DNA from 4 places in the Aerococcus sp. NPDC058936 genome. Region 2 is predicted to be linked to each of the others. Evidence: predicted binding sites of a transcription regulator. Region 2 holds the regulator's gene; each other region holds the start of a gene.
What was found. Region 2 encodes Rex, which represses fermentation and respiration genes when NADH is low (regulators of the CRP and FNR family bind a similar motif). Its sites were predicted from a motif close to TTGTGAANTANTTCACAA; they were not measured.
Positions count from the first base shown of each region.

Region 1: a site for Rex is predicted at 3,756-3,773, ahead of pflB (formate C-acetyltransferase). Genes of this name have one in related genera too.
Region 3: a site for Rex is predicted at 1,538-1,555, ahead of ACFW0C_RS07400 (acyl-CoA dehydrogenase family protein). Genes of this name have one in related genera too.
Region 4: a site for Rex is predicted at 4,649-4,666, ahead of ACFW0C_RS03620 (formate/nitrite transporter family protein). Genes of this name have one in related genera too.

Region 1 is NZ_JBHYKZ010000001.1:32,244-38,152, reverse strand. Features, by position in the region: gene adhE (bifunctional acetaldehyde-CoA/alcohol dehydrogenase) at 1-325, opposite strand, end outside; gene pflA (pyruvate formate-lyase-activating protein) at 646-1,416, opposite strand; gene pflB (formate C-acetyltransferase) at 1,458-3,716, opposite strand; gene ACFW0C_RS00195 (metal-sulfur cluster assembly factor) at 3,906-4,265, opposite strand; gene ACFW0C_RS00190 (DUF1858 domain-containing protein) at 4,412-4,654, shown strand; gene ACFW0C_RS00185 (DUF438 domain-containing protein) at 4,647-5,909, shown strand, end outside.
Region 2 is NZ_JBHYKZ010000002.1:139,878-145,786, reverse strand. Features, by position in the region: gene ACFW0C_RS02070 (cupin domain-containing protein) at 472-882, shown strand; gene ACFW0C_RS02065 (HpcH/HpaI aldolase/citrate lyase family protein) at 945-1,757, shown strand; gene ACFW0C_RS02060 (ABC-F family ATP-binding cassette domain-containing protein) at 1,848-3,806, opposite strand; gene ACFW0C_RS02055 (redox-sensing transcriptional repressor Rex) at 4,002-4,625, shown strand; gene ACFW0C_RS02050 (hypothetical protein) at 5,072-5,272, opposite strand; gene ACFW0C_RS02045 (co-chaperone GroES) at 5,552-5,821, shown strand; gene groL (chaperonin GroEL) at 5,882-5,909, shown strand, end outside.
Region 3 is NZ_JBHYKZ010000008.1:55,751-61,659, reverse strand. Features, by position in the region: gene ACFW0C_RS07410 (SatD family protein) at 1-636, shown strand, start outside; gene ACFW0C_RS07405 (DUF3307 domain-containing protein) at 620-1,351, shown strand; gene ACFW0C_RS07400 (acyl-CoA dehydrogenase family protein) at 1,579-2,736, shown strand; gene ACFW0C_RS07395 (electron transfer flavoprotein subunit beta/FixA family protein) at 2,733-3,527, shown strand; gene ACFW0C_RS07390 (electron transfer flavoprotein subunit alpha/FixB family protein) at 3,540-4,532, shown strand; gene ACFW0C_RS07385 (Crp/Fnr family transcriptional regulator) at 4,548-5,198, shown strand; gene ACFW0C_RS07380 (IS3 family transposase) at 5,537-5,909, opposite strand, start outside.
Region 4 is NZ_JBHYKZ010000003.1:155,342-161,250, reverse strand. Features, by position in the region: gene ACFW0C_RS03645 (mannose/fructose/sorbose PTS transporter subunit IIA) at 1-433, shown strand, start outside; gene ACFW0C_RS03640 (mannose/fructose/sorbose family PTS transporter subunit IIC) at 453-1,262, shown strand; gene ACFW0C_RS03635 (PTS system mannose/fructose/sorbose family transporter subunit IID) at 1,275-2,222, shown strand; gene ACFW0C_RS03630 (DUF956 family protein) at 2,224-2,607, shown strand; gene manA (mannose-6-phosphate isomerase, class I) at 2,613-3,563, shown strand; gene ACFW0C_RS03620 (formate/nitrite transporter family protein) at 3,726-4,517, opposite strand; gene ACFW0C_RS03615 (cupin domain-containing protein) at 4,804-5,295, shown strand.

The sequences.
Region 1 (5,909 bases), on a different contig from region 2:
CAATTTCTGTGATCCCCGTCACTTCATCATCACTGATAACACCAACTGTCTTCATATCTCGCATGTAATTTACAACGTGCTCACAAGCAAATAAGTTCTTTGTCGCCTTGTCTTCAAATACACCACGGCCAGTTTCTTCAACCGCATGTCTTGCTAAAGTACCATGTTGATCTAAAGCTGCAACTGAAGCTTTCGCTACAATGTGATCAATTTGCTCTTGATTAAAATAATCGAATTCCTCTAAAGCAACCAAACCTTTTTCTACTAAACCATTAATCATGTAATTAACATTTCCGATAACATCTTTTTCAATTAATTCCGTCATTGTTATGCTCCCCTTTTCTTTATCTTTGATTACATGTTACTCTTTTCACAAACGAAAGTAAAGAAGTTTTTTGTTAAAAATGTTAATATAATAGATTTTTATCAGGTGTTGTAACAGTTATCTATGCTGTTTCATTCAATGGTAAATCAATTTATGTGATTAAATGAACATACTTAAGATTCTGTTATATAACAATATTGATATTGTTTTATTGATATTGATACTGATATTTCCATTCTTTAACTGCTAATATTTGCTAGAAATACATAAAAAAGCGCAACACTGTTTTAAAGTGTTACGCTTTAATTATGTCGCTTTATTTAATCATCTAAATATCCTTTGTAGCGTTCTGTTCTCAACAATCTTTTAGCATTCTCGACCCGTTCTGCAGTCGGTGGTTCGACTCCTTCCAAACGGTATTTAATTCCAAGTGCCTCATATTTGTAGACACCTAGTTTATGATATGGAAGCACCTCGAACTTGCGAACATTTGATAAAGTTTCAACATAATCGCCTAATCGAATCAGATACTCATCGTAATCCGTACGCGTTGGAACAAGTACGTGACGAATCCAAACAGGTATATTCAACTCTGAAAGTAATTCAGCCATCTGCATGATATTCTCATTGCGCACGCCTGTTAATTTTACATGACCTTTTGGATCAATATGCTTAATATCAAATAAGAACAGATCAGTATACTTCATCAGTTCTTCAAATTGTGAGCGGAATGGTTCCTCTAAAGTAAAGGGCGCGCCACACGTATCAATCGTTGTGTGGACACCATGTGCTTTACAAATTTTGAAATATTCAATCAGAAATTCGATTTGAAGTAAAGGTTCTCCCCCACTTACAGTTACTCCGCCGCTATTACCCCAAAAAGATCGGTATTGTATGGCTTCATCGAATAATTCTTGCGGAGTATAAGGTGTTCCCCCACGCCTATTCCAAGTATCCGGATTATGACAAAACTGACAGCGTAGACGACATCCTTGCATAAAAGAGATGAATCGTATCCCTGGTCCGTCAACTGATCCGAAACTTTCAGTCGAGTGGACGTTCCCAATAATTGGTGTTTTAACTTCTGACAAGATATATCCCCCTTTCAACAAGATATCTAAAACTTAAGTGATTACATTGAACTGTGCATTGTACGGTTAATAACATCCATTTGTTGCTCTCTAGTTAATTTGATGAAGTTTACAGCATAACCAGATACACGGATAGTTAATTGTGGATATTCTTCTGGGTGATCCATCGCATCTAATAACGTTTCACGGTTAAACACGTTAACGTTTAAGTGGTGTCCACCTTCTTTAATATATCCGTCTAACATATTCACTAAGTTATCTTTTTGAATTTCTTCATCTTTACCTAATGCTTTTGGAATGATTGAGAATGTATTTGAAATTCCATCTAAAGCATATTCGTAAGGCATCTTAGCAACTGAAAGTAAACTTGCTAACGCCCCATGAGTATCACGTCCGTGCATCGGGTTCGCTCCAGGAGCAAATGGCTCTCCTTCACGACGACCGTCTGGCGTGTTACCAGTTTTCTTACCGTAAACAACGTTTGATGTAATAGTTAAGATTGATGTTGTATGGATAGCATCACGGTATGTTGGATGTTTCTTAACTTTAGTCATGAATGCTTTAAGTAAATCAACACCGATCTCATCGGCACGTTTATCGTTATTACCGTATTGTGGGAATTCACCTTCGATTTCATAATCGACAACTAGACCATTTTCATCACGGATTGTTTTAACTTTTGCATATTTGATTGCTGATAAAGCATCAATTGCAACTGAGAATCCAGCAATACCTGTAGCCATCGTACGTTTTACATTTGTATCATGTAAAGCCATTTCAATACTTTCATAGCTGTATTTATCGTGCATGTAGTGGATAACGTTTAATGAATTGATATACAATCCTGCTAACCATTCTAACATGTCATCATAACGTTCCATCACTTCATCATATTCTAAGTATTCTGAAGTAATTGCTCGATAGCTTGGTCCAACTTGTGCTTTCGACATTTCGTCGACACCACCGTTGATTGCATATAATAATGCTTTTGCTAAGTTCGCGCGCGCACCGAAGAATTGCATTTGTTTACCAACTTCCATCGCTGACACACAACATGCGATGGCATAGTCATCACCGTAAACTGGACGCATAATGTCGTCATTTTCATATTGAATGGCTGATGTGTCAATAGACATCTTCGCAACAAATCGTTTGAAATGAGTTGGTAAGCTTGGTGACCATAACACAGTTAAGTTTGGTTCTGGTGCTGGTCCTAAGTTTGATAATGTATGTAAGAATCTAAATGAGTTTTTAGTTACTAGTGGACGTCCATCTATCCCAACACCACCGATTGCTTCAGTGACCCAAGTTGGATCTCCTGAGAATAATTGGTTGTAATCAGGTGTACGTGAGAATTTAACTAGACGTAATTTCATAACGAAATGGTCAACTAATTCTTGCGCATCTTTTTCTGAAAGCACACCTGTAGCAAGATCACGTTCAATATAGATATCTAGGAATGTAGATGTACGACCTAATGACATTGCTGCCCCATTTTGATCTTTAATTGCCGCTAAGTATCCTAAGTATAACCATTGGAATGCTTCTTGCGCTGTTTCAGCTGGACGAGTTAAATCAAAGCCGTAAATATTACCTAATTCAATTAAATCTTGTAAGGCACGGTATTGTTCACTAACTTCTTCACGTAGACGCATAACTTCTTCGTTCATTTGTCCGTTACCAATATTTGCGAAGTCTTTTTGTTTCTCTTCCATTAAACGGTTTACTCCGTATAATGCAACACGACGGTAATCTCCGATAATACGTCCACGACCGTAAGCATCTGGAAGTCCTGTAATTACTCCTGAACGACGAGCAGCACGCATCTCAGGTGTGTATACATCAAATACACCTTGGTTATGAGTTTTGCGGTACTCTGTAAAGATATGTTCAATTTCTGGATCAATCTTGTAGCCATATGCTTCTGCAGATAGAACAGACATGCGGATTCCACCGAATGGTTGTAAACTACGTTTGAAAGGTTTGTCAGTTTGAACACCCACAACTTTTTCAACGTCTTTGTTCAGGTAACCCGCATCATGTGACGTAATTGTTGATACAACTTTAGTATCCATATCTAGAATGCCACCAGCATCACGTTCTGCTTTTGTTAGTTCCATTACTTGATCCCATAATTGGAAAGTTTCAATCGTTGCACCTTCTAAGAATGAATCATCACCTTCGTATAAAGTATAATTCTCTTGAATAAAATCTCTAACATCAATTGACTCTTGCCATTTAGTCCCTGTAAAACCTTCCCAAGGATTAACATTCATTTTTTCGTTTTTTAATTTTTCCATGGTATCCCCCCCATATAAATTCGAAGCAAACATCTAAACTTGTGATTAATTACACATATGATAAACTATTTTTATACCTAAAGCAATAGGATATAACAATAAGCAATAGGATATAACAATTATTTATGTGAATTTTAGAACATTGTACAAAAATAGCCCCATCGTTAGACAGGACTTTTAAATATTAATTTAATTCGGAATAAAATCACTCGGAATACCTAAAGCAATACGAGCAAAGCTTGAGATGCGAGATAAATCCCAATGCGGTTTAAAGACAACTTTTATATCGATTTCAGTAATTTTATCAAAGTTAGCTAATTGATATCTCACGTCACTATCAATGAAGTCTGCTAAGGGACAACCGGCAGTTGTTAAAGTCATTATGACTTCAACCTTCCCTGCTTCATCCATATCTACTTCATATATTAGGCCTAAGTTCGCAATATCTATGCCTAACTCTGGATCGATGACTCCTGTTAATTGCTCTAGTAACTCTTCTTCGTACTTTAATGCTTCGTTTTTGAATAGAATACCAAATTCTTCATTCATAAAAGATGTTCCTTTCGTTTAAATAATATATTTATTTTATGAATATTGCTTATGAAGTTTTTGTTCGCTAGTATTATGTAATATAGTACGTTTAGTTTATACATAAATAGATTTAATATCAATCGAATTTTATAAGGGGTAAGAAAATGGAAAATCAAGTAGACCTTAATAGACCTGTGAAACAAGTCCTTGATTCACACCCTGAACTTCTCGACATTCTTGTCGATTTAGGCTTTAAACCTTTAGCTAATCCAGCCATGAGACAATCGGTTGGAAAAGTTGTCACACTAAAACAAGGCTGCAAATTAATCAACCTTCCTTTGGAACAATTAGTGAATGAACTACAATGGAACGGCTATACTGTCATCGGAGGTGACGTGAATGAGTAATAATACAGACAATCGCATAGATATATTAGAAGGTATTCTTCTTAAACTGCATCATGGAGCAAATCCTGAATCAGTTCAGGATGAATTTAATGAGCATTTCACGGGTGTGAGTGCCATTGAAATCTCCATGATGGAGCATCAATTAATGTATGGGGATAGTGTGATTACGTTTCAAGATGTTCTTAAGCTATGTAATGTTCACGCGAATCTGTTCAAAGGTACGATTGAAGATGGTAAAGCCCCCGATGCTGATCACCCCGGACACCCCGTAACAGTATTCAAAGAAGAGAATATGGCGTTACGATCTGCCCTGCTACGGATTAACAATATTCTGGATACCTTTGAAGAAATGCCGGTTGAAGAATTGTCTGATGGAATGATTAAAGGACTTAAACGTCAATATGATATCATCGGGCAATTTGATAACCATTACAACCGGAAAGAACATTTATTCTTCCCGGTTATGGAAAGTTACGGCCACGACGCTCCACCAAAAGTTATGTGGGCAAAAGATGATGAGATCCGTGACTTATTCAAACGCGCCTATAAAGCCATGGAAAAATTTCCCGATATTAAATTTTCAAAAGTAAGAGATACGTATGAAGCTTTCCAATTTGAATTCAATGAAATGATTTTTAAAGAAGAAGCTATATTAATTAATATCTTACTTGAAAGTTTCAATCAATTGGATTGGTACAACATCGCCCTGCAAAGCGATAATTACGGCTATGCAATTATTCCTCCTCGCGAAACTTGGGAACCAGAAAACCTGGCAGACTTACTCGAAGAAGATACGAAAAAAGCTGAAGAATTAACAATTCAAGAAGTACCTACACCAACTAAGTCAGTTCAAAAAACAATGAATACAGTGGAAAGTAAAACAATCGAAACACGAAAAATTACCGTTAATGGCGGTCAATTTACCGTTCTTTGGGAACCAGATGAGACGCTTGACTCAAGCAGTAACCAAATCATGAACCCAACAGTGCCTCTTTCGATTGGTGATGGTTACTTGAGCTTAGAACAAATCAAAGTCATCTTTGATTACATCCCAGTGAAAGTTACTTTTGTTGATCAAAATGATATCGTACAATACTTCAATCACAAGAAGGAGTCATCAATATTACCACGACACGCTGAAAACATCGGTGCTAGGGTAGAAGATGTCTATCCAGAAGCAGTCTGGGATACATTAGAACCCATTGTTCAAGCTTTCAAAGATAACACATTAACTGAAGAAAGCTTTTGGTTTGAA
Region 2 (5,909 bases):
ATTTAAGTTAGTGTTATCTTATCATCATATTTTCATTTTAACAAGCTTTTCCCACATTTATTTTTAATCTAATCCTATATTTGAAATATCAACATAGGGTATCCTTATATGTATCAAGGGATTTGGTCGATTGTAATATTTTTGTAAATGAGAAGATGGTGGGCGTTATGAGGGTGAGCTGGACTACTTTAACAGGTAGAAATAAGTTAAAAACAAAAATTGTATACTTTGAAGAGCATTTATTTTGAGAAAATAGGCCCCTCAAGTTAACCAAAAAATGTTATTTCCTTCATAAGAAGGCCAGAAAAAGTTGGTCAACCATTTTTCTAGAGATGCCTAGGACAATATCAAAAGGATTTGATGGCAAATACTTTCTCTTGTTGCTTTTAATAAAATGAGATGGTAAGGTGACACCAATCAAAAAACTCATAAAGTTTTAATAAAAAGATATCCATATTGGAGGAATGCATCATGGCACTAGAAAATGTAGATTTTGGAAACATCAATGAGATTCCCTATCGTCCATTACGCCCAGGGATTGACCAAGCCGTGTTCGCCATGTCAGGTGACGGCGTCAATGTAACGGTTAATCGAGTAGAGAATGGCAATGACTTACGCCCACATACGCATGATGATCACCAACAAATCGCCTGGATATTACAAGGTGAATGTGACTATTACGTTGACGGTGAGCCATTCCGCATGACAGCAGGCTCATGGGTAGTTGTACCGAAGGGTGTTGAACATTACATTCATGTGTACGATTCGCCAGAAACAGTGGTGAATGTGGATATTTTCGCCCCAGCGCGTGAAGACTATAACGAAGCTTACAGCCAATTCTTGAAACAACAAGGCTATCAAGGCTTTAACATTATTGACTAATTAGAAATAGAGACATTAGGACGGACTTGAATAGGATTAAAGACGGGAAAAGGATGATATAAATGGAAATGCGCAACCTTGTAAAAGAAAAAATTGCTGAAAAAGGCTATGCTATCGGTGCTTTTGTGGCATCAAGCTCTTCGTTGAATACGGAAATTCTAGGGGTCAATGGCTTCGACTTTGCTATGATTGACTTCGAACATGCTCAAACAAGCTTAGAAACAGCCTTAGACATGGTGCGTGCAGCCGAACTATACGGTACTGCTCCATATGCCCGTGTTTACAACCCCGAAGATGGTCCAATGATGGGGCGAATGTTGGATATCGGTTTACATGGATTGATGATTCCAATGGTCAACAACAAGGCGCAAGCTGAGTTTGTTATCCAAAACACTAAAATGCCACCAATCGGGATCCGCGGTAAAGGGATTGGACGTGGACCACTTTGGGGTGCCTATGAAAATTACAACAAGGGTGAAGTGGACGAAAAATCGATGGTTATCGTCCAATGTGAGACCCCAGAAGCAGTTGAAAACGTTGAAGAAATCGTGAGTGTAGAAGGCATTGACTGTGTGTACATCGGTCGTCTTGACTTAGCGCATGCCATGGGTGTTGAAGACCCATCAACAAGTCCAGAACTTGAAGCTAATATTCAAAAAGTCCTTAAAGCTTGTAAAGACGCTGGGGTAATTCCTGGAATATTTACAGCCAACGCACAAGATGCAGTTAACCGAATTGAACAAGGATTCCAATTTGTCACGGTACTGAACGACTTGGCCTTCTTCCGTCAAGCCACCAAGACCCGGATTGACGATGTCCGTAAAGGGGTAGAAGGGGACAAATACCAAGTGGACGACGCCGTATTCTTGAAATAGAAAGTATTTTGCGGTATTTCCTCATAAAATGCCAAATAAAAAAATAAGGCAAGCCATCATAATGAATATGGCTTGCCTTATTTGTGGTTACTATAGGTTTTCTAGTTTAGTAACGGCTTCTTCCCAATCAGTCATGACTTGATTTAGCGCTTCTTCTTTTTCTTGAAGCGTTTGGTTTAGCTGATTCAATTGCTCGAAGTCATCTAAGAATTCGGGCTTGGTCATATCCAGTTGAATACCTTCAATGGTTGCCTCTAATTCGGCCATGGTCTCCTCATGCTGGGCAATTTCCCGTTGCAATTTACGCTCTTCTCGTTGCTTGTCTTTAGACATTTGGAAGGCTTGTTTGGTATCAGAAGCAGGTTCAATTACTGCTTTTTCAACTTTTTCTTGGTTACTTTCAGCTTCTAATAGGGCTAAACGTTCCTCTTCAGAGGCTTTTTTGGCTACGTAATAATCGTAGTCGCCTAGATAAAGGGTCGAACCTTCAGGGTTGATTTCTAAAACGGAAGTAGCAATTCGATTGATAAAGTACCGGTCATGGCTGACAAATAACAATGTGCCGTCGTACTCGATCAAGGCATTTTCCAAGACTTCTTTAGAATCGATGTCCAAATGGTTGGTCGGCTCATCAAGAATCAAGAAATTGTCATGTTTAAGTGCTAGTTTAGCCAATTCAAGACGGGCTTTTTCCCCACCAGAAAGGGTGGCAACGGACTTGGTCACGTCGTTTCCAGTAAATAGGAAAGATCCAAGAATGGTCCGAATATCCCGCTCCATCATCGTCGGATGTTCATCCCACAATTCGTGCAGGACATCCTTTTTCGAATTTAGATTCCCTAATTCCTGGTCATAGTAACCCATTTGTAGATGAGCGCCATAGTCGATGGTACCGCGTAGGGCAGGGATTTGTTTAATGATTGTTTTTAATAAAGTTGATTTTCCCACACCATTTGGCCCAACGATGGCAATGGCTTCTTGTTTCCGCAATTGGAAAGAAATGGGTTCAGCTAAAACATTGTCTGGACTATAACCAACCGCTAACTTATTGGCTTGTAAGACATCGTTCCCTGAAGGTTCAGCTACTGAAAACTGGATACGAGCTGATTTCTCATCGTTCAATGGCTTTTCAATCTTGGTCATTTTCTCTAACTGCCTACGACGGGATTGGGCCATCTTCGTGGTAGACGCGCGAACGATATTACGGGCTACATAGTCCTCTAATTTGGCAATCTCTTCTTGCTGTTTCTCGTAGGCCTTCATTTGCAGGGTGACACGCTGTACCCGTTCCTTCAAGTAGAAAGAGTAGTTCCCCTTGTAATAATGAATACCTTGGTGGGCCATTTCATAAGTTTCATTGGTCACAGCATCCAAGAAATACCGGTCATGGGACACGATTAATAAGGCGCCAGGGTATTTTGGTAGATAGTTCTCTAACCAAGTTAATGTCTCAATATCCAAGTGGTTAGTCGGCTCGTCGAGAATCAATAAGTCTTTCTTTTCTAGTAGGATTTTCGCTAAAGCCAGACGAGTTCGTTGGCCACCAGAAAGCGTCGAAATCTTACGGTCGTAGTCCTCATCAAAGAATTTGAAACCATGTAAGACCATCCGAATTTCTGATTCGTAACCATAAGCGTTAAAACGAATCAAGTCCTCTTGAAGTTTGTCATATCGGTTTAAGGCAGCTTCATAGGCTTCAGCATCTTGCATGAGCTCTTCGTCCGCCAAGGCTAGGGCCGCTGTTTCTGATTCTTCCAATAATTTAATAACGGGTTCAAAAACAGAAACCATTTCTTCATAAATAGTCCGGTCACCAGAAACCGCAGTGTGTTGGTCCATATAAGCAATAGTTGTCCCTTTAGTCAAGGACACTTGGCCATCATCAGGTGCTTCAATGTTGGCTAACATTTTTAATAATGTCGACTTACCGGCACCGTTGCGGCCAACTAGCGCAATTCGGCTGTTGTGTTGGATAGTCATTTGTACGTTTTCAAAAATTACTTCAACGCCATAGCGTCGAGATAGATTTGAACCTTGTAATATGATCATAATAGGCATGATCCTTTCATTTATAGTCTTAATCATTTTACCACAAAAAGATTTGAGCATTCGCTGGAAACTTTTTATAAAATATTGCATTTTTTAACATAGTTTAAAATTTAGTGAGTACGCACTCTTGTGTTAATTTCACAAACTTGGTATACTGTCTAAGAAATCATTTCAGAATAAGAAAGAGGACTGAACATGCGTAAAATACCCAAAGCAACAGCCAAAAGATTACCACTATACCATCGCTACCTGCGCGTATTCAAAAACATGGGGAAAACACGCGTTTCTTCAACAGAATTAAGTGAAGCAGTAAAAGTTGAAAGTGCAACGATTAGACGTGACTTTTCATACTTTGGGGCTTTAGGTAAACGTGGTTACGGCTACGATATCGATGCCTTATTAGAATTCTTTGGTAAGACTTTAAGCCAAGACCGTTTAACAACAGTAGCCCTTGTAGGGGTTGGTAACCTTGGTAATGCCTTATTAAACTACAACTTCAAGAAATCAAACAATATCCGTATTGGTGCAGCTTTCGATATCAACCAAGATATCATTGGAACAGTCCACAATGGGGTACCTGTTTATGACATGAAGGATTTAACAAAGCAATTGAAATTAATGGATATTGAAGTGGTCATTCTCTCGGTACCTGAAGCAGTTGCCCAAAATATGATTCCTGCATTAGAAGAAGCAGAAATTAAAGGTATCTTGAACTTTACGCCAGTGAGGTTAGATGTACCGGATAGCATCAGAGTGCAGGATGTAGACTTCACCAATGAATTACAAACATTGATCTACTTCATCTCAACAAATTCGTAATTACTTGTTAGTATATTATGCAATCATGTAAGCCTTTGACTTACTAAAATCATTTTCAACATAGGTCTCTGGTAGGCTTTCACTTTGCCTATTACGCCATCTAAGTCATGCTAGCTAAGCGCAAGTCTTGGGCATAGGTTGCAGGTATCGATTGTTAAAAACTTTATTTATGCCACACTTTGAGTTGGAAAGATTTATAGCAACGTAACCTGAGTGGCATTCTTGTTTGGCAATTTAGTTCTTGCTAATTAATGAATCAGTTGGATAAAATAGTCGCAAGATTCAAAAACTATATAAATAAACAAGCGAATAGGCCGAGATGTTTTTCTCTCGGCCTATTCTGTATGTTTTAAATCGCCTGAAAGTTTGTTAAGTTTCACATATGTGATCTAAAATGACGTTAAATACTTTGCAATTTTTATTAAAAATTGTTATTTTTCAGGTTGTTATTTAGATTTTAACTGCCGTACTATACCGATTGTTTTGAGTAAATCCATCATTTCATAGGCTGCAATACCGATGGCTAGGTATACTGCCCAATCCCAACCGGTATCTTCTACGCTACGAATGGCAAAGCTGAGCGCTAGAAAGATAAATAAGACTTTGAATAGTAATAGGAATATTACTGGTCCTTTTAATTTCAACAACTACATTCCTCTCTTCAAGATTAGTCTGACTTTGGTCAAAGTTAACCTTAGATTTCACTTACTAAAATTACCTTAATTTCCGCTTAAAATCAAGGTTTTCGACTTATAAAGGAAAATAGGTCAAAAAAAGTCAATCTTTCTCTTGCAATTCATATTTGAATGTTTTAATATAGGAAATGTAGAGGTTAGCAGTCGACTGAAGAGAGTGCTAATCTCTAAAAAACCAAGTAATTTAGCTTGGATTTGACAGATATTTTATATAAATGGAGGGACATGTAAATGATTAAACCATTAAACGGACGCGCAGTTGTGAGAGTTGAAGAGGCTAAAGAGCAAACAGTTTCAGGTATTGTGTTACCGTCAGCTGCCAAAGAAAAACAGCAAGTAGGTGTTGTTGAAGCAGTTGCTGAGAATACAGAAGATTTCACATCACAATTGAAAGAAGGCGACCGCGTTCTATTTGAAAAATATGCAGGTTCAACATTTGAATATGATGGTCAAGAATTATTAATTATTAAAGAAAGCGACATTATCGCAATTGTAGATTAGTCAATTTATCAATATTTACAGATTAATAACAGTATGAATTTTTATGAGGTGAATGAATAAATGGCAAAAGATATTAAATTTTCAGAAG
Region 3 (5,909 bases), on a different contig from region 2:
GACTTAATTGATTCAAAAAAATCAGCTGACCGAGAAAACTTACAAGAAAACTTATTAGAAAGTTTTGCTACAATTAACCAAAACTACGGTGACATCATCGCGTCAAAATTAACGATAACCTTAGGTGATGAATTTCAAGTGTTGATTAAACCTCATTACCAAGTGTTTCAAATGATAGATGACATCCAACGACTCATTCCCCACCCCATTCGCTTTGGGATTGGTTACGGGTCAATAGCCACAGAGATTGATCCTGAAGTCAGTATAGGCGCAGATGGCCCCGCATACTGGCACGCTAGAAGCGCCATTGAATCAGTCAAGCAACACGATTACAGCGGTAATTTACGTCAAGCCTTTTTTGGTCTAGAGAGAAAAGACGACACCATCAATACCCTGCTCTTACTGACGGATACTATCCGGTCAAGTTGGACTAAAACCCAGCTATATGTCTTCAATGGACTTTTAGAGACGGGGATTTACCAGCAATCGTTTAATCAAAAAGCACTTGCTAAAAAATTAGAATTATCTCCCTCAGCTTTAAGTAAACGACTAAATTCAGCCAATATTAAAATCTATCTAGCTGGAAAAGAACAGCTGGCACGTTTCATTCAGGAGGTCGATGATACTGATTCATAATGCCATCACACTCGTATTATTAATTGCTCACTTTCTAGGTGATTACCATTTTCAAAGTGAGAAACTGTCAGAAGCCAAGAGAAAGAGTCACGCCGCTCTTGCTAGACACCTAGCTATCCATGGATTACTTTTGTTTATATCATGGATACTCACTTGGCAGTCGGATATGATTCTCTTATTTTCAGCTGTATGGCTAGGACATATCATAATTGATTTACTGAAGGTGACCCTACAGCGGAAGTGGATATTCCAGGCAGAACCGATTCCTTATATTTATCTGGTTGATCAATTGCTACACATTTCATTGATTGTCGTCTTAAGTCAGGTTGTTTTTCCGGCATCCCGTGACGTCTCCGTATCCTTACCTACATTGGTCTTGAAATGGACCTTACTGACGGTATTAATAACCAAACCCGCGAACGTTACCTTTAAAGTGCTTTTCAATCAATATCAAAATTACACCGACGATAAAGTTGACCAAACTGAAATAGTCACTGTTCCTGGTGCAGGCGCTATGATTGGGAATTTAGAACGAATTTTATCAGCTATATTCCTGTCATTAAATGCCCTATCTTCCATCGGCTTAATCTATACTGCAAAGTCTATTGCCCGCTTCAAACTGATTGAGGAGAACCAAGGATTCGCCGAATACTATTTAATCGGTACCTTATTTTCCATTCTATTTGTCGTCGTATCATACTTTTTTATATTTTAAGAGACATCTAACTTAGCGATTTAGGCGATTGTTAAGTTAGATTTTTTTTGTGACGCTCTTCACTTAAACTTATAAGATATATTTGCGGTTCTACAAACCTATGTAAGCACTTTAATTTTAATCTTTTTTCGTCAAAAGTTTGATATTAGTCAAGGAAAACGACAATCTGACTAGCGTATACTTGGGTGGTGAAATAGTACACAATATACTGAAAGTGGTGAAAATACATGGATTTTAAATTCACTGATGAACAAGAACTACTCCGTAAGATGATTCAAAAGTTTGCGGAAAAAGAAATTGCCCCAAGATACGAAGAGATTGAAAAGGAAGGCTACCAACAAGACCTAACAGATAAAATGGCGGATGTTGGGATTGTAGGGATTGCTGTCCCTGAGGCTTATGGTGGCGCTGGCTACGACTTTGTAACGCAGACTATGGTGATTGCTGAACTAGCAAAAGTTAACCCCGGTGTTGCCTTTACCCTTGAAGCCCACTGGAAAGCAATCGACCAGCTTGTCGTTTATGGTAGTGAAGAGATCAAGGCCCGTTGGTTACCTAGGGCTAATCGGGAGTTATTTACCTTTGGACAAACTGAGCCAGCTAGTGGATCTGATGCTTCTACCCAACAAACAACAGCTGTTCAGACTCCAGATGGTTGGTTGTTGAACGGGAATAAGGCTTTCTTAACCAACGGAGTTAAAGCCGCTTCTATGTACCTTATTTTAGCAATTACCAGTCCTGAAAAAGATACTGAACATAGCCGGACTGTCTTTATCTTAGATAATCAAAATCCTGGTTTTGAAAACGGTCGTGTTGAAGACTTTGTGGGGATGCGCGGATGTCCAGTCGGTGATATTTACTTATCAGATGCCCTTGTACCGGATATTGACCGCTTAGGTCCTATTGACCAAGGGATGGAAATTGGACACAATGCCCACTATACAGCCCGGTTTTTAATGGGTGCACTAGCGGCTGGTATTCAAGATGCCGCCTTGAAAGCTTCTATCAACTATATTCAAGAGCGTGAACTATTTGGTGGTAAGATGTCTCACCTTGATGGGATTAAATTTAGAATCTCTGATATTGCCATGGGCTTACATGCAACAAAACTAATCATCTACCAAGCTGCCTGGTTAAGAGATCAAGAAGTTGACCATAAGATGGAGACAACAACCGCTAAATTATTTGGCTCAGACCAAGCCTTGAAAGCAGCTAACCACGCTATGCAGATTTTTGGGGCTTATGGTTACTCCAAAGAATATCCAGTTGAGCACTTATGGCGTGACGCTAAGGCCTTACAATATGCTGAAGGTGCGTATGAAAAACTCCAATTAGACATCGCAAATTCAGTCTTATTTGAATCTAGAGAGGAATTTACGCTATGAAAATCGTCGTATTTATAAAAGAAATCCCTATCACTAACCACGTTAAAATTGACCCAGAAACGAATAACCTTATTCGGAGTGGTGTTCGCGGCCGTATTAACCCCTTTGATGAACATGCCATTGAGACTGCTGTTCAGTTAAAAGAAAAATTTGGTGGTACAGTATCTGTTGTCAGCATGGGCCCTGATTCTTTTAAATTGAGCTTGCATGAAGCCCTAGCCATGGGTTGTGACGAGGCTTATCTACTATCTTCACGTGCCTTTGCTGGGTCAGATACCTTAGCAACTGCTTATACCCTAGCTCAAGCTGTACGCAAGATTGGGAACGTGGATCTTATTTTGACAGGTTTAAAGGCAATTGATGCGGATACGGGACAAGTTGGCCCATTAATTGCTGAAGAGTTGGATCTACCACAAATCACCAACGCATCTGGTATAGTCGACCTTGATTCAGTTAATCAAACCATTGATGTCAATAGGTATTTGGAAGTGGACCAAGAAATCATCCGTGTTTCTTACCCCTTAGTTATGAGTGTTGGTGATGAAATCAATAAACCGCGGTATCAATCGCCTCTTTTGATTAAACAATCTATGCAAAAAGAGATTACGGTATGGAACGAGGGTGACCTACATTGTGACCTCGATAGAATCGGTATCAAAGGGTCCCCTACTATTGTGACTGAAAGCTTTGTGCCGGAAGAATCAGTCCGTCAAATGACCATGCTTGAAGGGTCGCCGACGGAAGCGGCCGAAGCATTGTTAGCCATTTTGTCAGACAAACATATCATCTAAGGAGGTAAGTCCATGAATCAAGGAAAATCATCAGGTATATGGGTGGTTGCTGAAATTTCAGAAGAAACCATCCACCCTTCAACGCTAGAATTATTGGGTAAAGCCCATGAAATGAGTCAAAATAGCCAAGATAGTGTAACAGCCATCCTCTTAGAAACAAGTCAAACTAATCACGCAGCAAGTCTTATTGGCCACGGCGCTGACCAGGTGTTAGTTGTGAAAAATGACTTATTCGCTGACTTTGACCCTGTATTATCAAAAACAGCTATCAAGCAATTAGCTGACGACTACCAACCAAATATTATTTTATTCGCAGCCACTCTTAAAGGGAGAGCTTTAGCGCCAAGACTACAAGGTGCCCTGCAAACTGGTTTAACCGCAGACTGCCTCGACCTATCTATCAATGATAAGGGGCAGTTGCTACAGATTAAACCCTCATACGGGGACAACTTGATGTGTACAATTCTAACACCAACCCGTCGTCCACAAATGGCCACAGTCCGGCCAAATGTCTTTAACACTCTCCCCTTTGACAATACCCGTCAAGGTGCTATTATAGACCTAACGATTGCCTTAGAACGGCCTTATACCTACCAAGTCTTGGAACGAATTCCAGGTCAACCACAAACGAATCAAATCACTGAGGCAGATAAGGTTGTTGCTGTTGGCCGCGGGATGAAGATGCAAGACAATTTAGTCTATACTGAAAAAGTAGCCGACCTACTTGGCGCAAAAGTTGGTGCTACCCGTCCCCTAGCAGAGAACGGCTGGTACACACATGACGAGCAAATTGGTCAAAGTGGGGTCACTATCCAACCGCAATTACTCTTGAATTTCGGGATTGCAGGCGCCATCCAATATACTGTCGGGATGAATCAGGCAAAATTTGTATTTTCTGTAAATAAGGACCCTAAAGCCGCTATCTTTAAAGAATCAGATGTCGGGTATGTCGGCGATGCGGTTGCTTTTGCCAAAGCTTTAGCTAAACAAGTAGAAAGTAAATAACAATGAGGTGAAAATATGTTAGCCCAGGATAAAATCAATGATCTAAGACAATTTGACCTATTCAAAGAGCTGGATTGTCAAACGCTAGAACAAATTGTCCCTTATTTTACTAAACGCTTGTACAAACGAAATGAAGTGGTCTACGCAACCAATACAGAAGCCCACTATTTTCTCTTTGTATTAACTGGTAAAGTAAAGATCTTTAGATTATCAGAGTTGGGAAACGAACAAATCATCCGGATGATTGCACCGATGGAATTTACTGGTGAACTAGCCCTATTTGAAGGTATCCGCAAGGCGCATGCCGTAGCTATGGTAAAAAGTGAAATTTACCTGATTGAAAATCAACAATTTAAACAACTGCTGATGGACTACCCGCAATTATCCCTTAAGATGATTGAAGCCTTGTCTCAGCGGCTACACGCTTCAGAAGAGCAATCCATGTTATTATCTACTTGTACCGCAAAAGACCGGTTATTCAATTTCATTTGTAAGGAAGCCGAGTTGGTGAATGGCCACCGAATCTTCTATCACGAGGAAACGAAGCGGTTTTTAGCAGGATTTTTAGGCATGTCATCTGAAACACTTAGCCGATCCCTGCATCAATTAGCTGATGAAGGCAAGATTAAAGAACGGCATAACCATCAGATTGAAGTCTTTTGTTGAGAAATATTGAGTTAAATTTAACTTCATAAACGTCTATAAGCATCGAACCTTCACTTTAGTTGGAAAGGTTCGATGCTTTTTGCAAAACGTACCAAGATGCATTTTGAATTCTTAATACGAGAACAATGACATAGATGAAGCCTGCACCGATTAGTGCGAATGATCCAGCTTTTTTGTGCCAAATTTTTTCGTAATTGAACTTACAAATGATGCTATTAATAAGGCACTTAAAGTCATAACTACAGTGGCAATTGTTGCTAAAAATTGGGCAAAATAAAAAAAGAGTAAGTGAGCTGTGTGAAACCCTATCGTTAAACTGAACAAATAAAAAAAGAGAGTTACGCTACCCACAAAAGATGATCCCGATAAGCTGTCGGGGTCATCTTTTTTAATTTTTTCTGATAGCGACGATTGTTGTAAAATTCAATATAATCTTCAACTGCATACCAAAGATCTTGTAGTGTTTCTGTTCTTTCAGATAATACAACGTCCTTCATATGACCAAAGAATGATTCCATAGGTGCATTGTCCCAACAGTTACCGCGCCTCGACATAGACTGTATTAGCCCCATATTCTCAACTTTTTCCTGGAAAATAGGGTAGGTATAATGAACCCCTTGATCTGAGTGGATATACCTTTCCATTACTGGCATATCCTTAATCACATTATTTAATTTATCTAGCGTTTCATAAACTAAATTCATTTTTAAG
Region 4 (5,909 bases), on a different contig from region 2:
TTGGGTAAAATCAGTTAACCCTAACCGTATTATTGTTGTATCGGACAAGGTAGCCCAAGATGACATGCGTAAATCATTGATTCAACAAGCGGCGCCAACAGGTGTTCGTGCCAACACAATTCCAGTATCTAAATTAGCGGAAATTGATAAAGACCCACGTTTTGGTAAGACAAAGGCATTATTATTATTTGAAACGCCACAAGATGTGTTAGCAGCAATCGAAGCTGGCGTAGATATCAAGGAAGTAAACTTAGGTTCAATGGCACATTCTAAAGGGAAAACAATGATTTCAAGATCATTGTCAGTAGACGAGGAAGATGTAGCGACTTTACAAAAATTAAAAGACCATGGGGTTAAATTTGACGTACGTAAAGTCCCTGCAGACTCAGACGAAAACTTAGATAAACTGTTGAAAAATCATAACTTGATTTAAAAGGGAGGTCGACAGAAAAATGGATATTTCAATTTTTGCAGCTATAGCTATTTGTGTTATTGCATTATTCGCTGGTTTTGAAAGTGTGTTGGACTCATTCCAATTACACCAACCAATTCTTGTTTGTACATTAATTGGTCTTGCAACAGGAAACTTAACTGAAGGACTACTATTAGGTGGTCAATTACAATTAATCGCTTTAGGTTGGATGAACATCGGGGCAGCGCAAGCACCAGATGCGGCCTTAGCAGGTGTAATCGCTGGTATCTTAGTATTAACTAAAGGTGCTTCTGTATCTGAAGGTATTGCCATTGCGGTGCCTTTAGCAATTGCTGGTCAAGTATTAACAATCTTCGTTCGTACAATGACAGTAGGTTTGGCTCACTATGCTGATGGCCAAGCGGAAAAAGGCTCTATTCGTGGAGTTGAATCTGCCAATATGCTGGCTTTAGGCCTTCAAGGTTTACGTGTAATGATTCCAGCAATCGCTACATTAGCTTTACCAGCTTCAGCTGTACAAGGCGCTTTAGCAGCCATTCCAGACTGGATCACAGGTGGTTTAGCTGTTGGTGGTGGTATGATCGTTGCTGTAGGTTATGCAATGGTTATCAACATGATGGCAACCAAAACAACATGGCCATTCTTCTTTATCGGTTTTGCTTTAGCAGCCGTTACAGAATTGAACTTAGTGGCAATGGGTATTATCGGTGTTGCCTTAGCACTTATCTACATTGAATTGTCTCCACAATTTAATGGCGGGGGCGGTTCAGGATCTGGTGGTTCAGGTTCAGTTGATGCCCAGTTAGACGCCATTTTAGAAGACTATTAAGGAGGGGTAGACATGACTGAAGAAGTAACAAACCGTGTAACATTATCAAAAAGAGACCGGATGGTTGCAAACTGGCGATTAACTTTCGTTCAAGCTTCATGGAACTACGAGCGTATGCATAACGTTGGTTGGGCCTATGTACTAGCCCCAGCAATCAAAAAATTATATACAAGTAAAGAAGACCGTACAGCAGCTTTACAACGTCACTTGGAATTCATCAACTCTCACCCATACGTTGAGGCACCAATTTTAGGGGTAACCTTAGCTATGGAAGAGGAGAAAGCAAATGGTACAGTCATTGAAGACCAGGCCATCCAAGGGGTTAAGGTTGGTATGATGGGTCCTCTTGCTGGTGTGGGTGACCCCATCTTCTGGGGTACTTTACGTCCAGTAATCGGTGCCTTCGCTGCATCACTTGCTTTAAGCCAATCTATCTTAGGACCAATCTTATTCTTCGTACTTTGGAACTTAATCCGTGTAGCTTTCACTTGGTATACACAAGAATTAGGTTACCGTGCAGGTTCTGAAATTACAAAAGACTTGTCTGGTGGTATCATTCAAAAAATCACTGTTGGGGCATCTATTTTAGGGATGTTCGTTATGGGGGTATTGGTACCTCGTTGGACAACCATGAATTTCCCAAAAGTAATCTCTGAAGTAACAAACCAACAAGATGCTATTGTAAACTTTGATGGTTTAGTTGAAGCAGCTAACAACAGCAATGTAACAGCTGACAGCTTCCGTGATGTGATTAACCAAATTTCATCAGGTCAATTAGTAAATACAACAACGCAAACATCATTAGGTGATGTATTCAACCAATTATTACCTGGTATGATGCCGTTACTATTAACATTAGCATGTATGTACCTATTAAAACGTAAAGTGAGCGCAACTACCTTGATCTTCTCTATCTTTGTGATCGGTATCGTTCTTTATGTATTAGGTATCATGGGTTAAGATGGTAGCACAATTAAATACTGAAGTTACGTTCGTCTCCAAAGCGAATGCGATGATCAACCCTATCGACCCTAAGTCAGGCTTACTGATGGTGGGCGATAAGGGTGTCGAATTTCGCGAGGAGAACGGACCAGGCTTCATTCAAATTCCATGGGTTAACATTACACGCATCCGCGTGCAAATGTTCTTCAAAGGACGTTACGTCCGCGGCTTCTACTTTGAAACCGATGAAGGCCAACTCCTGGAATTTGTTGTCGATGAAGCTAAAGATAGTCTTCGGGCAATGCGCAAGTACCTACCCCGAGAAAAATTCGTCGCACAACAAAGTAACTTAGCCAACTTATTCAAAAACCCCTTTAAACGAGGGAACAAAGACAAGGAGTAGTGACGATGCAAGAACCCATATTCTTAAAAGCCTACCTAGAAGAAAAAATCTGGGGTGGACAAAAATTACGCAGTCAATTTAATCTAGACATCCCTTCAGACCAGACGGGAGAAGCGTGGGTCATTTCAGGACATGAACATGGGCAATCTATTGTGACGTCACCTGAATCCCTTGCCGGCTTAAGTTTATCTGACTTGTACCAAAAGCACCCAGAAATCTTCTTGGGAGAAGCGGCTGACCGTTTTCCATTATTAATCAAAATTATTGATGCCAAGGAAGACTTGTCCGTCCAAGTGCACCCGGATGATGCATATGGACTAGCCCATGAAAATGACCTTGGGAAGACGGAGTGTTGGTATATTATGAACGCGGATCCAGGTGCCTACCTGATTTACGGTCACAATGCCCAAAATAAAGAACAGTTCCTAGAAATGATCGAAGAGAACGAGTGGGACCAACTGTTACGTAAGGTGCCCGTTCATGCCGGTGATTTCTTCGCCGTGCCAGCAGGGACTATCCATGCTATCGGTGGTGGCGTATTAATCCTCGAAACCCAACAAAGTTCTAACACCACCTACCGGGTTTATGACTACGGACGTAAGGACGCGAACGGTAATGAGCGCGACCTACACATCCAACAGTCAGCGGATGTCACCACTTTCCCGCACCAGGATACCCTAGCGGATGGGCACATCACTGAATTACCAGGCGGGTCTATCCAGGAATTTTGGACCAATGAATACTTCTCCGTGGCAAAATGGACAGTCGAAGATAACTTGCACATCAAATTATCCGAAAAGTATCAATTGTGTACAGTCCTTGATGGTCAAGGACAAATCACTGTTGGCGACAAGAATTGGGACGTGAAAGCAGCAGATGCCTTCATCCTACCAAGTGGCCTAGGAGAAATCACACTCACTGGGCAGTTTAGTTTGATGGTAGCAGAAGAAGCATAAATGGCTAGCGGTTGTTCAACCTGTTGAACGAATAAGAATCATAAAAATAGACCAAGGGGACATCAAAACAGATGCAACCCCTTGGTCTATTATTTTTTTAGGATGTTCTATGTAAATCGCGCGACATTCTTTATACTTTTCTGGTTACCGCATCATCTGGACTTAGTCGAGATATCTTGTCTCTTCACTATTTAGGAAGCTATACCCTAGCCCCATGATAACACCGCCACCTACTAGATTGCCCATAAATGCGAAGATCCAATTGATCAACACGGCCATTATATCCAGGTCATTACCTGAGAAGAAAGCGAGACTCATTAGCGAGAAATTCGCAATAATATGTTCTAACCCACCATAAACAAAGAGGAAAATAACGGCGGTGATAAATAGTAGGCGGCCACTATCATCTTTCATTTTCATCTGCCCCATAATAGTGATATTGACGAAGATATTTGCGAGAATCCCGTCTATGAATAAGGTCCAAATGTCTTTATCAAATTTCGCATTAATCATGGTCATGATCGCAGAATCAGCATTAAAATAGTGTGCGATACTAGAATGGCCAATGATTATACCAACAATAGCAGCCCCTAATAAGTTCATGCAAGTGCAAATAAAGATAATGGTTAATGCTTTTGACCAAGATAATTTCCGGCGATGTGCACCTGCGAAAAGGTACATCATATTTGAAGTAGCCAACTCACCGTTCAAATAAATAATCATGGCTAAACCTAACGGAAATATCAAAGCGTAGCTTATTTTACCCAAAGACGGGTAGTCTACAGCAATGGCATCCCAAACCAAGACACCAATAGCGGTTGGCAGGGTTAAGAATATACCCGCGTAAATAGCCCGCAACAAATATCGGACTTTTGACTGGTCAAAAAGGGCGTCCTTCTTGGCAACTGCACCGTCGATTTTACTCATGAAACTCGAAATATTCATATCGCTCATAGCTTGTCTCCTTGCAATATTTTTTTAATATTATGGTCAAATTTCTCATGAGGATAGCCTAGCATAAACGTGAAGCGATTATTTTAAAAACAAGATGTTAACCAGTTATAAGTTATAAAAAGAGGAGTAGTTTGATAATATTTTCACAATATCGACAAATTATGTACGCGATTGTATTAATTGGATTCGTAACATTGTGGGCACAAATGACATAAAAAATAGTGCAAAATTCTGGAAGAATAGATACTATTGAAGAAGAAAAGCAAATATTCTGGAGGGGAAATATATGAAAGATAAATCAATTTGGATCGACCACTACAAGATGGCAGGGCATGAAGAAGGTGGTTTTTTCTATCAAGTATTGAAATCAGATCAAACCATCCAACTAGAAGACCAAAAACCACGTGCGCTATATACCAGCATCTACTTTCTCCTAACAAGCAACAATCCATCAAGATTCCACCGTTTAACAGCCGATGAAGTTTGGTACTACCATTACGGCAGCCCACTAACTGTCCACATGATTACAGCAGAGGGTGACTATCAACAAGTCACCTTAGGCACAGACATTGAACATGGGCAAGTCCTACAAGCAGTCGTACCAAAGGGGACTATTTTCGGCTCAACAGTTGAAGACTCAGATAGCTATTCATTAGTTTCCTGCATGGTTAGCCCAGGCTTTGAATACGATGACTTTGAATTATTCAAACGAGCAGATTTACTCAATCAATACCCAGATTATGCGGATATTATTCACCGACTAACCCTAGCAGACTAGGCATATCTCTAGCCTTAATATATTTGTAAAAAATCCATCACAGATTCACCACAAATTTGACTGTTATTTTCATCATATCTTCAAAAGTGTCGTCTAGTATATAAGTATACCCAACAAACAACCAAACTTTTTTCTTCATAAATCTTTCTCCTCCCAAAAACGAAAGATGACAAGTAGACCAGTCGTCCTCCCAACGGCTGGTTTTTTATTGTTGTTTGAAAAAATGGTTTAAACTTTTATAATTTTAAAGTCATAGAAACAACACAATTTTCGACGAAATCTTCACAATATCTTCAAAGCTATCGCCTATTATATAAGCATACCCAATAAAGAAACCAAACTTTTCTTCATAAATCTTTCTCCTCCCAAAATGAAAGATGACAAAAAACCAGCTGACTCCCAACAGCTGGTTTTTTAATGCCTAAATATAGTTTAAGCGTTCCTTAGTGCCCCTTCTTTTCGTAGTATATCCCCCAAATCAAGTTCAGTATAAATAAGACTAAAAATATACGGTTGTATTTGTAGGATTCTTGGAAGATAAAGGTGACCAAAGCAAATATGACGAGTAATAGAATGGTTATATTTCTAGGGATTAAGACTTTTTTCATATGAAC